Gemmatimonas sp.: one gene and its partner. The protein of the gene in region 2 binds, or shares a complex with, the protein of the main gene of each other region. Links are inferred from orthologs where the notes say so. Each region holds a gene or a part of one and is shown on either strand. Other genes may lie near its edges.

Evidence for each region.
Region 1: the proteins of carB (region 2) and carA are in contact, whole or in part, in a solved structure (PDB 1KEE), measured with the Escherichia coli proteins. The link is inferred for Gemmatimonas sp. from one-to-one orthologs.

What each region holds. Positions count from the first base shown.
Region 1 is NZ_JANPLK010000017.1:94,579-100,091, reverse strand. What follows is about bases 1,179-4,047. They hold carA (glutamine-hydrolyzing carbamoyl-phosphate synthase small subunit), read right to left. Parts: upstream 3,235-4,047; coding sequence 2,122-3,234; downstream 1,179-2,121. Other genes in these bases: tpiA (triose-phosphate isomerase), read right to left, coding at 3,760-4,047; secG (preprotein translocase subunit SecG), read right to left, coding at 3,242-3,622; RMP10_RS05670 (HU family DNA-binding protein), read right to left, coding at 1,656-2,000; RMP10_RS05675 (MoaD/ThiS family protein), read right to left, coding at 1,288-1,530; RMP10_RS05680 (molybdenum cofactor biosynthesis protein MoaE), read right to left, coding at 1,179-1,291. Outside these bases: GTP 3',8-cyclase MoaA, read right to left, coding at 1-845; more of RMP10_RS05680, read right to left, coding at 842-1,178; more of tpiA, read right to left, coding at 4,048-4,515; RMP10_RS05650 (phosphoglycerate kinase), read right to left, coding at 4,565-5,513. UniProt on the Escherichia coli protein: Small subunit of the glutamine-dependent carbamoyl phosphate synthetase (CPSase).
Region 2 is NZ_JANPLK010000004.1:2,338-8,848, reverse strand. What follows is about bases 2,052-5,918. They hold carB (carbamoyl-phosphate synthase large subunit), read right to left. Parts: upstream 5,519-5,918; coding sequence 2,252-5,518; downstream 2,052-2,251. Other genes in these bases: RMP10_RS02145 (GDP-mannose 4,6-dehydratase), read right to left, coding at 5,502-5,918; RMP10_RS02155 (DapH/DapD/GlmU-related protein), read right to left, coding at 2,052-2,240. In the rest of the region: RMP10_RS02165 (DegT/DnrJ/EryC1/StrS family aminotransferase), read right to left, coding at 1-517; RMP10_RS02160 (Gfo/Idh/MocA family oxidoreductase), read right to left, coding at 529-1,590; more of RMP10_RS02155, read right to left, coding at 1,587-2,051; more of RMP10_RS02145, read right to left, coding at 5,919-6,500; gmd (GDP-mannose 4,6-dehydratase), read right to left, coding at 6,463-6,511. UniProt on the Escherichia coli protein: Large subunit of the glutamine-dependent carbamoyl phosphate synthetase (CPSase).

The DNA of each region.
Region 1 (5,513 bases), on a different replicon or contig from region 2:
CCGAAGAGACACGTGCGCAGTCGCCCGTCGGCCGTGAGGCGTACGCGGTTGCACCGCTCGCAGTAGGTGTGCGTCATCGGGGTGATGACGCCGACCGTGCCAGCCGCGTCAGGATACCGGTAGTACACGGCCGGCCCGTTGCCGCGCGCCGGACCGTCATCGGGCAGCAGCGCATCGACCGCACGGATGCGGGCCAGAACTTCATCCGTAGGCACGACGTGATCAAACGTCAGCTCGCGCAACTCACCCACGGGCATGAGTTCGATAAACCGCACGTGCCAAGGATTGTCCCGGGTCAGCGCTGCGAAGTCGGCGATTTCGTCGTCATTGATCCCGCGCATGACGACCACGTTGATCTTGATGGGGCCCAGTCCGGCGGCCTGCGCCGCGCGCGCGGAGACCACGAGATCGAAATGCAAATCCCGACGCGCGATCTTGACCACGCGATCGGGGCGCAGCGAGTCCGCACTGATGTTCACGCGATCGAGACCGGCAGCGGCCAATTCAGCGGCCATGGTCGGCAGCTTTACGCCGTTGGTGGAGAGCGCGATATCCTCGATCCCGGGGATGTCGCGCAACATGCGCACCAGGTCGCCAAGTTGCGGTCGGATCGTGGGTTCGCCGCCGGTAATGCGAAGCCGTCGCAGCCCCATAGGCGCCAGCTGTCGCACCACCTCGGCGATCTCCTCGTAGCGCAGGATCTCTGCCTTCGGCAGCCACGGGAGCCCTTCCAGTGGCATGCAATACTGGCAGCGGAAGTTGCAGCGATCCGTCACGGAGATGCGCAGATACTCGATCTTCCGACCGAACTGATCGTGCGACTCGCCCTTTACCGGCGCCGTCATGACTGGACCTTCGTGGGATCGATCCACTCACGATCGCCGCTGAGATAGTGCTCGCGTTTCCAGATCGGCACGCGCTGCTTCAGCGACTCGATGACCTCGCGGGCCGCGTCCATCGCCTGCGCGCGGTGTGCGTGCGCCGCGACGATGGCAACGCTGGCCTCGCCGATCTCGAGTGCGCCCACTCGGTGTTCGACCACGAGCCGCAACCCCGCGCTACGCGCACACGTTTCCTCCGCGATCGCCCTCAGCTCGGACTCGGCCATCGGCACGTACGCCTCATAGTCCATCCCGCTCACCGGGCGCCCGTCGTTCAGGTCGCGCACCGTACCCAGGAACAGCGACACGGCGCCAACGCCTGGGGCCTGCGCACGGGACAGGAGCGCCCCCACGTCGATCGGCGCCGCCACGATCGCCACATGCAAGACGCCGCTCTCGACCATGGTCATCCGCCCGCCACCGGAGGAATCAGCGCGATCTCATCGCCGACCTGCACGGCGACGTCCTCGCGGACCCAGGTGCGATTCACCGCAACGAGTGGCGCCGCCGGCAGACGATCGCCGCCGGGCATGGTGCGGATGACACGCACGAGGTCGGCCACCTGACACGGTGCCTCGAGAGGTACCTCGAGGCGGCGGGCGCCAAAGGCGTCGGCGTACGACGCGAAGAGAAGGACGGGAATGCTCATGTCGTGTACAAGATAGCCTTCGGTACCGCGTTCGGTTCCGTCAGTGACACAATACACTGACGCCCCGCTCGCGAAACGCGCGGCGGGGCGTTGCCAGACGATGCAACTCAAGCGCGAGGGCCGCACTACGCCTCGTGCATCTCGTCGCCTTCCTCGTCCTCAAGCATGCTCTCGTCCACGCCGGCCACCATGGCGCGCAGTTCCTTGCTCGGCTTGAACACGGGGACAGGACGCGCTGACACCTCGACCGGCGAGCCGGTGCGTGGGTTGCGCGCCATCCGCGTCTTGCGCTGCCTGATCTTGAACGTGCCGAAACCACGCACTTCTATATTTTTCTGCTCTTGAAGGGCTTCCTTGATCGCATCAAGAAACGCGTCAACCACCCGCGCACAATCCTTCTTAGAGATGGTCGGTCCGGCCGTCCGCGCGATACGCGCCGTGACGTTCTCAACCAGATCGGCTTTCGTCATGGACTCTACCAAGGGGTCGACGTGCCGTCCCAGTTTCGGGAGCAGCCGGCACGCATCGAAGATCGAGCGAAGGAAGCGAACGTAGGACCTTAGTGCTTATCAGTCAAGCGTTTGGGTCACTTCACTGCCGACGATTTCTCAGGGCCTCGAGAAACCGATCGAACAATGGGACCGCGTCGTGTGGTCCCGGCGCCGCCTCCGGATGGTACTGCACCGCAAAGATCGGTAGCGTCCGATGACGCAACCCTTCGACAGTGCCATCGTTGAGGTTGATGTGCGTGATGGCAAGGTCCGGCGCTCCCTCGACCCCCTCGATCGACCCGACCACAGCGAATCCATGGTTCTGAGACGTGATCAGCACCTTGCCTGTCGCGAGATCCTTCACCGGCTGGTTTCCGCCCCGATGTCCGAACGGCATCTTCTCGGTGCGCGCCCCGAAGGACAAACCGATCAGCTGATGTCCGAGACAAATGCCGAACATCGGCGTTTGGGTCGCGGCGATCTCACGAATGGTGGCCGGTGCATAGGTCACTGCGTCCGGATCGCCGGGACCGTTGGACAAGAACACCCCATCGGGGTTCATCGCGAGCACGCGGTCTGCCGGCGTGTCCGACGGTACGACGGTCACGCGGCAATCATGCGCCTCAAACAAGCGCAGGATATTCCGCTTGATCCCGTAGTCGTAGGCCACGACGTGATACGTCGCGTCGGGCTTGCCCCAGGAGTACGCCTCACGGGTTGACACGACGGTCGCCAGATCGAGCCCTTCCATGCTCGGGCAGCCTTCAAGCACCGCTAGCGCTTCACGCGAGGGCGTCTCACCCAGCCCGATCACGCCACGCATGACGCCGGCAGCGCGGAGATGCTTGGTGAGGCGTCGCGTGTCAACCTCGGTCAGCACGGGCACCTGATGCTCCTCGAGCCATTCGCGCAGACCGCCGGTGGCGCGCCAATTCGAGTAGGTCGGTGAGAGCTCGCGAACTACGACGCCAGCAACCTGCGGTTTCGCCGATTCGGGATCTTCGGTATTCACGCCGTAATTGCCGATCTGCGGAGCCGTGAGCACGACCGTCTGTCCGCGATACGAGGGGTCCGTGAAGACTTCCTGGTAGCCGGTCATATTGGTTGTGAAGACGACTTCCGCCACAGTCGGCGCAGTCGGTCCGACGAGTCGGCCGAGAAAAAGGGTTCCGTCCTCGAGGAGGAGGAACCCCTTGGGAGGCAACGTGCTCACGCGTCGGTTACGGCTGCTTGGCGGGTGCCGTCGGCGCGGCCGGAGCGGCGGGCTGTTGCGTCAGCGGCGCGGCGGGAGCAGCGCCACCGGCGGGGGCGGACGACGGCGCTGTGGGTGTTGCCAGCTTGTCGAGCACCGACTTGGGCGCTGTGCCACGCGAGGACATGATCTGGAGGATGAACGCGAGGCCGAGGAACACACCGCCACACCACCAGCTTGCCTTCGTGAGCAGGTTGCCCGCCTGACGCGTACCGATCACGGAGTCAGACGACGAGCTGGCCCCGCCGAAGCTCGCCGCCAACCCACCGCCCTTACCGGACTGAAGGAGCACGGCGATCGCGAGAATGATCGCGTCGAGAATGAGCAGAGTCAGCAGGAACGTGTACATATCACGAAGCCGGAATCGAGTGCGTTCAGAGTGCGCGAAAGCCGCGCCAGTCTTCAAACATGGCTGAGGGGATGTGTCGAGGCAAGTCCTTCCCCACCCAACAGTTGCGACGGGTTGGATGGGGTACCGGGCAGGACTCAGCTGCGGACGATGCTCGCCCAGCTGTCGGCGTCGAGCGATGCGCCGCCTACGAGCAGCCCATCGACGTCGGGGGCCGCCAGCAACGTGGCCGCGTTCCCGCGGTTGACCGACCCGCCGTACAGAATTGGAACGCCGGCCGCCGCCTTCTCTCCGAGTCGGCTGCCGAGGGCGGCGCGGAGCACGCTGTGAATAGCGCTGGCGTCCTCAGGTGTGGCGGTACGACCCGTGCCGATGGCCCACACGGGCTCATAGGCGAGCATGATTCCTGCCGCCTGACTGTCGTCCAGCTCGGCCAGGCCAGCCGTCAGCTGCCGCTCGACCACCGACGCCGTAGCCCCGGCCTCCCGCTCGTCCAGCGTTTCACCGACACAGAGCATGGGCACGAGACGGGCCTGGCAGATCAACGCCATCTTCTTCGTCGTCATCTCGTCCGATTCGCCGAACACGTGCCGACGCTCGGAGTGACCGACCAGCACCACACGGGCGCCGACGTCGCGCGCCATGAGCACCGAGTTCTCACCAGTGAACGCGCCCTGCGCTTCCGAGTGCACGTTCTGCACGCCGACCCAGATGTCCGGTCGTTCACGCAATCCATCCGCGACCGTCGTCACCGTGAGGGCCGATGGAAAGAAGATCAGCGTGCGGTCGTTCATCTTCGGCGCCTGCGCGAGGAAGCGCTGGAGAAACGCTTTCGCGTCGGTTGGGCCGTGATTGAGCTTCCAGTTGGCGGCGATGACGGGCTTGTGATGCATGGGCAGGACGTGACCGGTGAGGTGGTGAGTACGGAACGCAGATCGACGATCAGCGACGATCGAGCGCGGAAACGCCGGGAAGCTCCTTCCCTTCGAGGAACTCAAGCGAGGCGCCGCCGCCGGTCGACACATGCGACATCTTCGACTCGAGTCCAGCCTCCGCCACCGCCGCGGCGGAGTCGCCGCCACCGATGATCGTGGTGGCACCATGATCGGTGGCCACCGCCATCGCCCGCGCCACCGCGAAGGTGCCTGCGTCAAACGGTGGCTTTTCGAATACGCCCATCGGTCCGTTCCACAGCACGGTGCGCGCCGACTCGATCAAGGTGCGGTACTGCTCCACGCTGGCCGGGCCGATGTCGAACATGGCCTCGCCGGCTGGAATAGACTCGCGACCGACCACGCGCGCGGCGCTTCCCGCGTCCATCGACGGCGCGATCACGGCATCGACCGGAAGCACCAGCTTGTGTCCAGCGCGTGCCAGCAGGTCCTTCGCCATCTCGAGTCGATCGGGCTCCACCAGCGAGTTGCCGGTTTCGCAGCCCATCGCGCGAAAGAAGGTACACGCCATCGCTCCGCCGATCAGCAGGTGATCGACCTTGGGCAGGAGGGCTTCCACGACGTCGATCTTACCCGAAATCTTGGATCCGCCGAGAATGGCCACGAATGGACGCGCGGGAGCCGCGAGCGCGCCGCCCAGATACGCGAGTTCGGTTTCCATCAGCAATCCCGCGACGGCCGGCCGGCAGTATTTCGCCACGCCGGCGGTGCTGGCATGCGCGCGATGCGCCGCACCGAACGCGTCGTTCACGTACAGATCACCCAACTCGGCAAGCTGCTGCGAGAGCGCGTCATCGTTCTGCTCTTCACCGGCGAGGAAACGCGTGTTCTCGAGCAAGAGCACTTCCCCGTTGGGAAGCGCATGCGTGGCCGCCACGGCAGTGGCGCCGACCGTCTCGCCTAGGAAGTGCACGGGGCGCGGCAGCAACCGCGTCAAG
Region 2 (6,511 bases):
CCATCACCGTGGCACCGTTGATCAGCCGGCTCGCCCCGATCGACTGGGCGGCGTCTTCGATCACCGGCCGTCCTTGGGCGGCGTCGTTGACCTGCTCAATCGCCGCCATCTGACCGAACAGGTCAACCGCGATGACAGCCTTGGTCTTTGCACCAACAGCGTCACGGATGGCGTCGGGCGCAATGTTGAATGTGCGCGGATCAATATCGACGAACACCGGGCGCGCGCCGACGTTGTGCACGGCGCCAGCGGTCGCGAAGAACGTGAACGGCGTGGTGACCACTTCATCGCCAACTGCGACATCGAGGGCGCGCAGCGCCATCAGCAAGGCGTCGGTGCCGTTGGCGCAGCCGACGGCGTACTTGACGTGCGAGAGGCCGGCGACGCTGCACTCGAGCTGCGCGACCGGATCTCCGAGGATAAACGCCTGCTGATCCACGACGTCCATGACGGCGGCGACGACTTCATCACGGATGGTGGCGTGCTGCGCCTTGAGGTCCAGAAGAGGAACGGCCATGACGGTTTGGTTCAGATGTTGACGCGAAGCGGCAGGGGCACGTCGCGGCCAGTCTTCGCCGATTCGTAGATCCCCAGAATAAGTTCGAGCGACTTGCGACCGGCACGACCGTCGGTGTCGGGGCGCGCGTCGCCGCGCAGCACCGACTCGACATTGCGGTAGTACCCTTCGTGCCCGAAACCGTACACGCTTGGCGGGTTGGTGTTCGCCTGTTCGACGAGCTTGTCGTCGTCATCGTAATCGGCAAAGGTCCAATGTTCGACCTTGTTGACAGCCGTCCCGCCGATTTTCACGCTGCCCTTCTCGCCGAGGATCGTGATCGATCCTTCCAGATTCCGTGGAAAGGTGAGCATCGTGACCTCGATGACGCCGATGGCGCCGGAGCGGAACTTGAGGACCGCCGCCCCGCTGTCTTCGGCCTCGATGCGTCGCGCCATCGTCGCCGTTTTGGCCATAACGCTCTCGACCGGGCCGACGAGCCACTGCACCAGATCGACGTAGTGCGAGGCCTGGTTCATGAACGCGCCGCCGTCGAACTCCCACGTCCCACGCCACGGCGCCTGGTCGTAATAGTCCTGCGGACGCGTCCAGCGCACCGTACAATTTGCCATGTAGATCCGACCGAAGCGCCCCCGATCGATCGCGCGCTTGAGCAGTACGATCGGCGGATTGAGTCGATTCTGCTTCACGACGAACAGGTGTACGTGGTGGTCGTCGCAGGCCTGCACGAGCGCGTCGGCAGCGGCGAGCGAAATCGCCATCGGCTTCTCGGAGATCACATGCCGGCCGGCCTTTGCGGCCATAATGCCGTGCTGCGGATGCAATCCGGACGGCGTCGCGATGATGACCGCGTCACTCGGGACATCGCTCAGCATCTGCTCGTAGCTGGTGAACCACGGCACATCGTACTGCGTGCCGACCAGCTGCGCGCGCTCGGCAATGATGTCGCACACCGCAACGAGTTGCAGCCCCGGAAGCTTGGTGAGCGCCTCGAAGTGATTCCTGGAAATCCGCCCGCATCCCAGCAACGCCACCCGAATGCGCTGCCCGACCGGAATGATGGTCTCCGTCATACCGTTCCCCCGAGGCGAACGACGACGTCGCCATGGCGTTCGTATCGCACGTCGGTGCCCGGGCAGCGGAGCAGTTCGCGCTCACCTTCCGCACCGGCCAGGCTCAGTGACTCGAGCTTGTGTCCGTCTTCCGACATCCAGCCGATGCCACGGCCCGGCACGCCGGCGATGAGCGCGTAATCGGGCACGTCGCGATTGACCACGGCGCCGGCGCCGATGAACGCGAAACGTCCAATCGTGACGCCGCAGACGATCGTGGCGTTCGCCCCGATCGTCGCCCCGCGGCGCACCAGTGTGCGCCGATACTCGTTCTTGCGCGATACCGCGCTACGCGGGTTGTAGACGTTGGTGAAGACCATCGAGGGGCCGCAGAAGACATCGGCCTCGAGTTCCACGCCTTCGTATAACGACACGTTGTTCTGGATTTTCGCGTTGTCGCCAACGACGACCCCATTCATGACCACCACGTTCTGGCCGAGCGAACAGCGCGCACCGATGGCGGCGCCGCCGAGCACGTGACAAAAATGCCAGACGCGCGTACCCGCGCCGATCACCGCACCGGCCTCGACGTACGCCGACTCGTGTACGAGCGCGCCGTCACCGAGCGCGACGCCGAGTGCGACGTGCCCCTGCCCGGCGGAAGCGATCATGCCGGGAATGCTCACGCCGCACCAATGGGCGCGGCGTTGGCCGCCAGCGACGCGGCGAGAATCACGTGCCACTCCTGCAACGACCGCACGCCCGGCTCACGCGACTGACGCGCGGCGATGGCTTCGGCCGCGGCGCTGGCGGCGGACAGCGTGGTGGTATACGGCACGCGGTTGCTGATCGCTGCCTGCCGCAGGCGTTCGTCGTCGACCTGCGCGTGCTTGCCGAGCGGCGTGTTCACGAGTAGATGAATCTCGCCGTTCAGGATCATATCGACGCCGTGCGGCCGGCCTTCGCTGACCTTGAGCACCGACTGCACGGGAATGTCACGCGCGCGCAGATACGCCGCGGTTCCGCTGGTCGCGTAGAGCGTGAAGCCAAGTTCGTGGAAGCGCGCCGCCAACTTCGCGGCGCTGGGCTTGTCGGAATCGTTGACGGTGATGAAGACCGCACCGATACGCGGGAGCGCGTTGTCGGCGGCCAGCTGTGACTTCATGAACGCCGTGCCGAAGTCTTCATCGATGCCCATGACTTCACCGGTGGAGCGCATTTCGGGGCCGAGCACCGGGTCGAACTCGCGGAACTTGTTGAACGGGAACACTGCTTCCTTCACACTGAAGAAGGGCGGCACGATTTCCGAGGTGAAGCCGATCTCGGCCAACGTTTCGCCAAGCATCAGACGCGCGGCGACGGAGGCGAGCGACACGCCGATCGCCTTCGACACGAACGGCACGGTGCGCGAGGCACGCGGGTTCACTTCGATGACGTAGACCACGCCGTCCTTGTAGGCATACTGCACGTTGATCAATCCGACCACGCCCAGCTTCTTGGCGAAGGCCACGGTGTGTGCGCGCATCTGATCGGCCGCTTCCTGCGGAATCAGATACGGCGGCAGCACGCACGCGGAGTCACCGGAGTGAATACCGGCACTCTCGATGTGCTCCATGACCGAACCGATCACCACATTCGTGCCATCGGAGAGCGCGTCGACGTCGGCCTCGAACGCATCCTCGAGGAACTTGTCGACGAGCACCGGGCGGTCTTCGCTCACGCGTGCCGCACGTTCGAAGTAACCACGCAACGACGCGGCGTCATGGACGATTTCCATCGCGCGACCGCCGAGCACGTACGATGGGCGCACGAGCACGGGATACCCGATTCGATCGGCGATCTCGACGGCTTCGTCCACGCTGGTGGCTGTTCCGTTCGCCGGCTGCGCGATACCGAGTTCACGCACGATCGCTTCGAAGCGACGACGATCCTCGGCGATGTCGATGGCGTCGGGTGATGTGCCGAGAATGCGCACACCGGCCGCCTCGAGCGGTCGCGTGAGCTTGAGCGGCGTTTGACCACCGAGCTGCACGATGACGCCGAGCGGATTCTCGCGATGCACAATTTCGAGCACGTCTTCGAGCGTGAGCGGCTCGAAGTACAGCTTGTCGGAGATATCGAAGTCGGTGGAGACCGTTTCCGGATTCGAGTTGACCATGATGGTCTCGTATCCCCGCTCGCGCAGCGCCAACACGGCGCGCACACAGCAGTAGTCAAACTCGACGCCCTGCCCGATACGATTGGGGCCCGACCCGAGAATGACGACCTTCGGCCGTCCTTCGGTGGCCGCCTCGCTCTCCTCGTCGTAGCAGCCGTACAGATACGGTGTGGTAGAGGGAAACTCACCGGCACAGGTATCGATCATCTTGTACGACGGGCGCACGCCGAGCGACCAGCGCATGGCGCGGGCCTCGTGTTCGGTGCCACCGCGCAGCGCACCGAGCTGTCGATCGGAGAAGCCGAGACGCTTCATGCGACGCATGCTATCGGCATCCACCAACGGCTTCTGCTGGTACTCCGCCTCAGCGACGATCAGCTCGTGCAACTGATCGAGAAACCACGGATCAATACCCGTGATCTCGTGCAGCTCGGCCGTGCCCATGCCCAGCAGCATGGCCCGCTTGAGCTGATAGATGCGTTCCGGCGTCGGGCGACGGAGTGCGCCACGCAGCTCCTCCTTCGACCCCTCGACGAGTCGGTCGTCGACGAGACGCTCGCCGACGGTCCAGCCGCTGCGACCCGTCTCGAGTGCGCGCAGCGCCTTCTGGAAGGCCTCCTTGAACGTGCGACCGATCGCCATCGACTCGCCGACGGACTTCATCTGCGTGGTCAGGCCCGGATCGGACGACGTGAACTTCTCGAAGGCGAAGCGCGGGCACTTCACGATCACGTAATCGAGCACGGGCTCGAAGCTGGCCGGTGTCGTCTTGGTGATGTCGTTCGGTACTTCGTCAAGCGTGTATCCCACGGCGAGCTTGGCACCGATACGCGCGATCGGAAAGCCCGTAGCCTTGGACGCAAGGGCCGACGAGCGCGACACGCGCGGGTTCATCTCGATGACGATCAAATCGCCGTTGGCCGGATTCACGGCAAACTGAATGTTGCATCCGCCGGCATCGACCCCGATTTCGCGGATGATGGCCACGGCCGCGTCGCGCATGGTCTGATACTCACGATCGGTGAGCGTCATCGCGGGCGCGACGGTGATCGAGTCACCGGTATGCACGCCCATGGGATCGAGATTCTCGATCGAACAGACGATCACCACGTTGTCGGCGCAATCGCGCATCACTTCGAGTTCATACTCCTTCCAGCCCAGCAGCGAGCGCTCGATGAGCACCGAGCCCACGGGCGACAAGTCGAGACCACGTCGCACCATCGTCTCGAATTCTTCGCGGTTGTACGCGATGCCGCCACCGGTACCGCCGAGCGTGAACGACGGCCGGATAACCGACGGAAATCCAGTCTCTTCAACACCAGCGATCGCGTCCTCGAGCGTGGTGACGGTGCGGCCGGTCGGACAGGTGAGCCCGATCTTCGTCATGGCTTCACCGAAAAGCTTGCGATCTTCGGCGACGCGAATGGCGCGCGCGTTGGCACCAATGAGTTCGCAGCCGTACTTGTCGAGCACCCCGCTGTCGTACAGCGCGAGCGCGACGTTGAGCGCCGTCTGTCCGCCCATCGTGGGCAATACCGCGTCCGGGCGCTCTTTCGCGATCACCTTTTCGACAAACTCGGCCGTGACCGGTTCGATGTACGTGCGGTCAGCGAACTCCGGATCGGTCATGATCGTGGCCGGATTGGAATTCACGAGGATGACCTCGTACCCCTCTTCGCGCAGGGCTTTGATCGCCTGCGTTCCGGAGTAATCAAATTCAGCAGCCTGTCCGATTACGATCGGTCCGGAGCCGATCACGAGAATCCGTTGCAGGTCAGAGCGTCGCGGCATGGAGGAGATCGTCGATGATGTCGTCAAGAGCGCGCGTGGCGGACCATCCGGTGGCGCGCTGCAATTTGTGCGAATCCCCGATCAGTACGGGGACGTCAACCGGGCGTACCAGCGACGGATCTTCGACGGGCGTCGCCTGCACACCGGCACGCGCCAAGACCCGGTCGAGTATCTGCTGCACCGACCACCCGGTGCCGCTGGCCACGTTGTACGCCTCGCCAGGCGTGCCCCGTTGGCAGAGTGAAATATACGCAGCAACGACGTCACTTACATGGAGGAAATCGCGGATCGGCGCGCGATTCCCAACCGGCATGGTCGTTCCCGGCGCGGCGCCGCGGAGTTCGACCGCGCGCTGCACCAATGCTGGGAGCAGGAATCGCGTCGGCTGCCCTCGGCCACTGTGGTTGAAGCTGCGCGCGACGACCACGTTGAGCCCCGTCGCCCGCCAAGCTTGCAAGGCGAGCACCTCCTGCGCGGTCTTGGTGGCAGCGTACACCGTTCGCGGGGCCTGCACGGAGCTTTCGAGCAGCGGAAATTCATGGGTCTCATGACGTCCGTACTGCTCGGCGCTGCCGACGATCAGCACGGTGGGGTCAATCGTCCCGGCGTCGCGGGCGTGGCCGAGCGCGTGCAGCAGGCGCGCGGTCGCGGTGACGTTGACGTCCCACGCGAGCGCCGGATCAGCGGCCGCCGTCGGCACGTGCGAGATCGCCGCGAGGTGAATCACCGTATCGGGCCGCGCGGTGGCTACGACATGCGCCACGTACTCCGCGTCCCGGAGGTCACCGTATAACCATTGGGCATCCCCGCCCAATGCGGCCGGCGCGCCGGGAGGATCAGTGGCGAGCGCGAACAGCTCGCCCCCTGCGTCCCGAAGTGCTTCGAGCAAATATGACCCGACGAAGCCGGCGGCTCCGGTCACGAGCACGCGCTTCACGACGGCATCACCGCTGGCGTTCGTACCGCGCGAGATCGGCGGCAACCATCATGCTC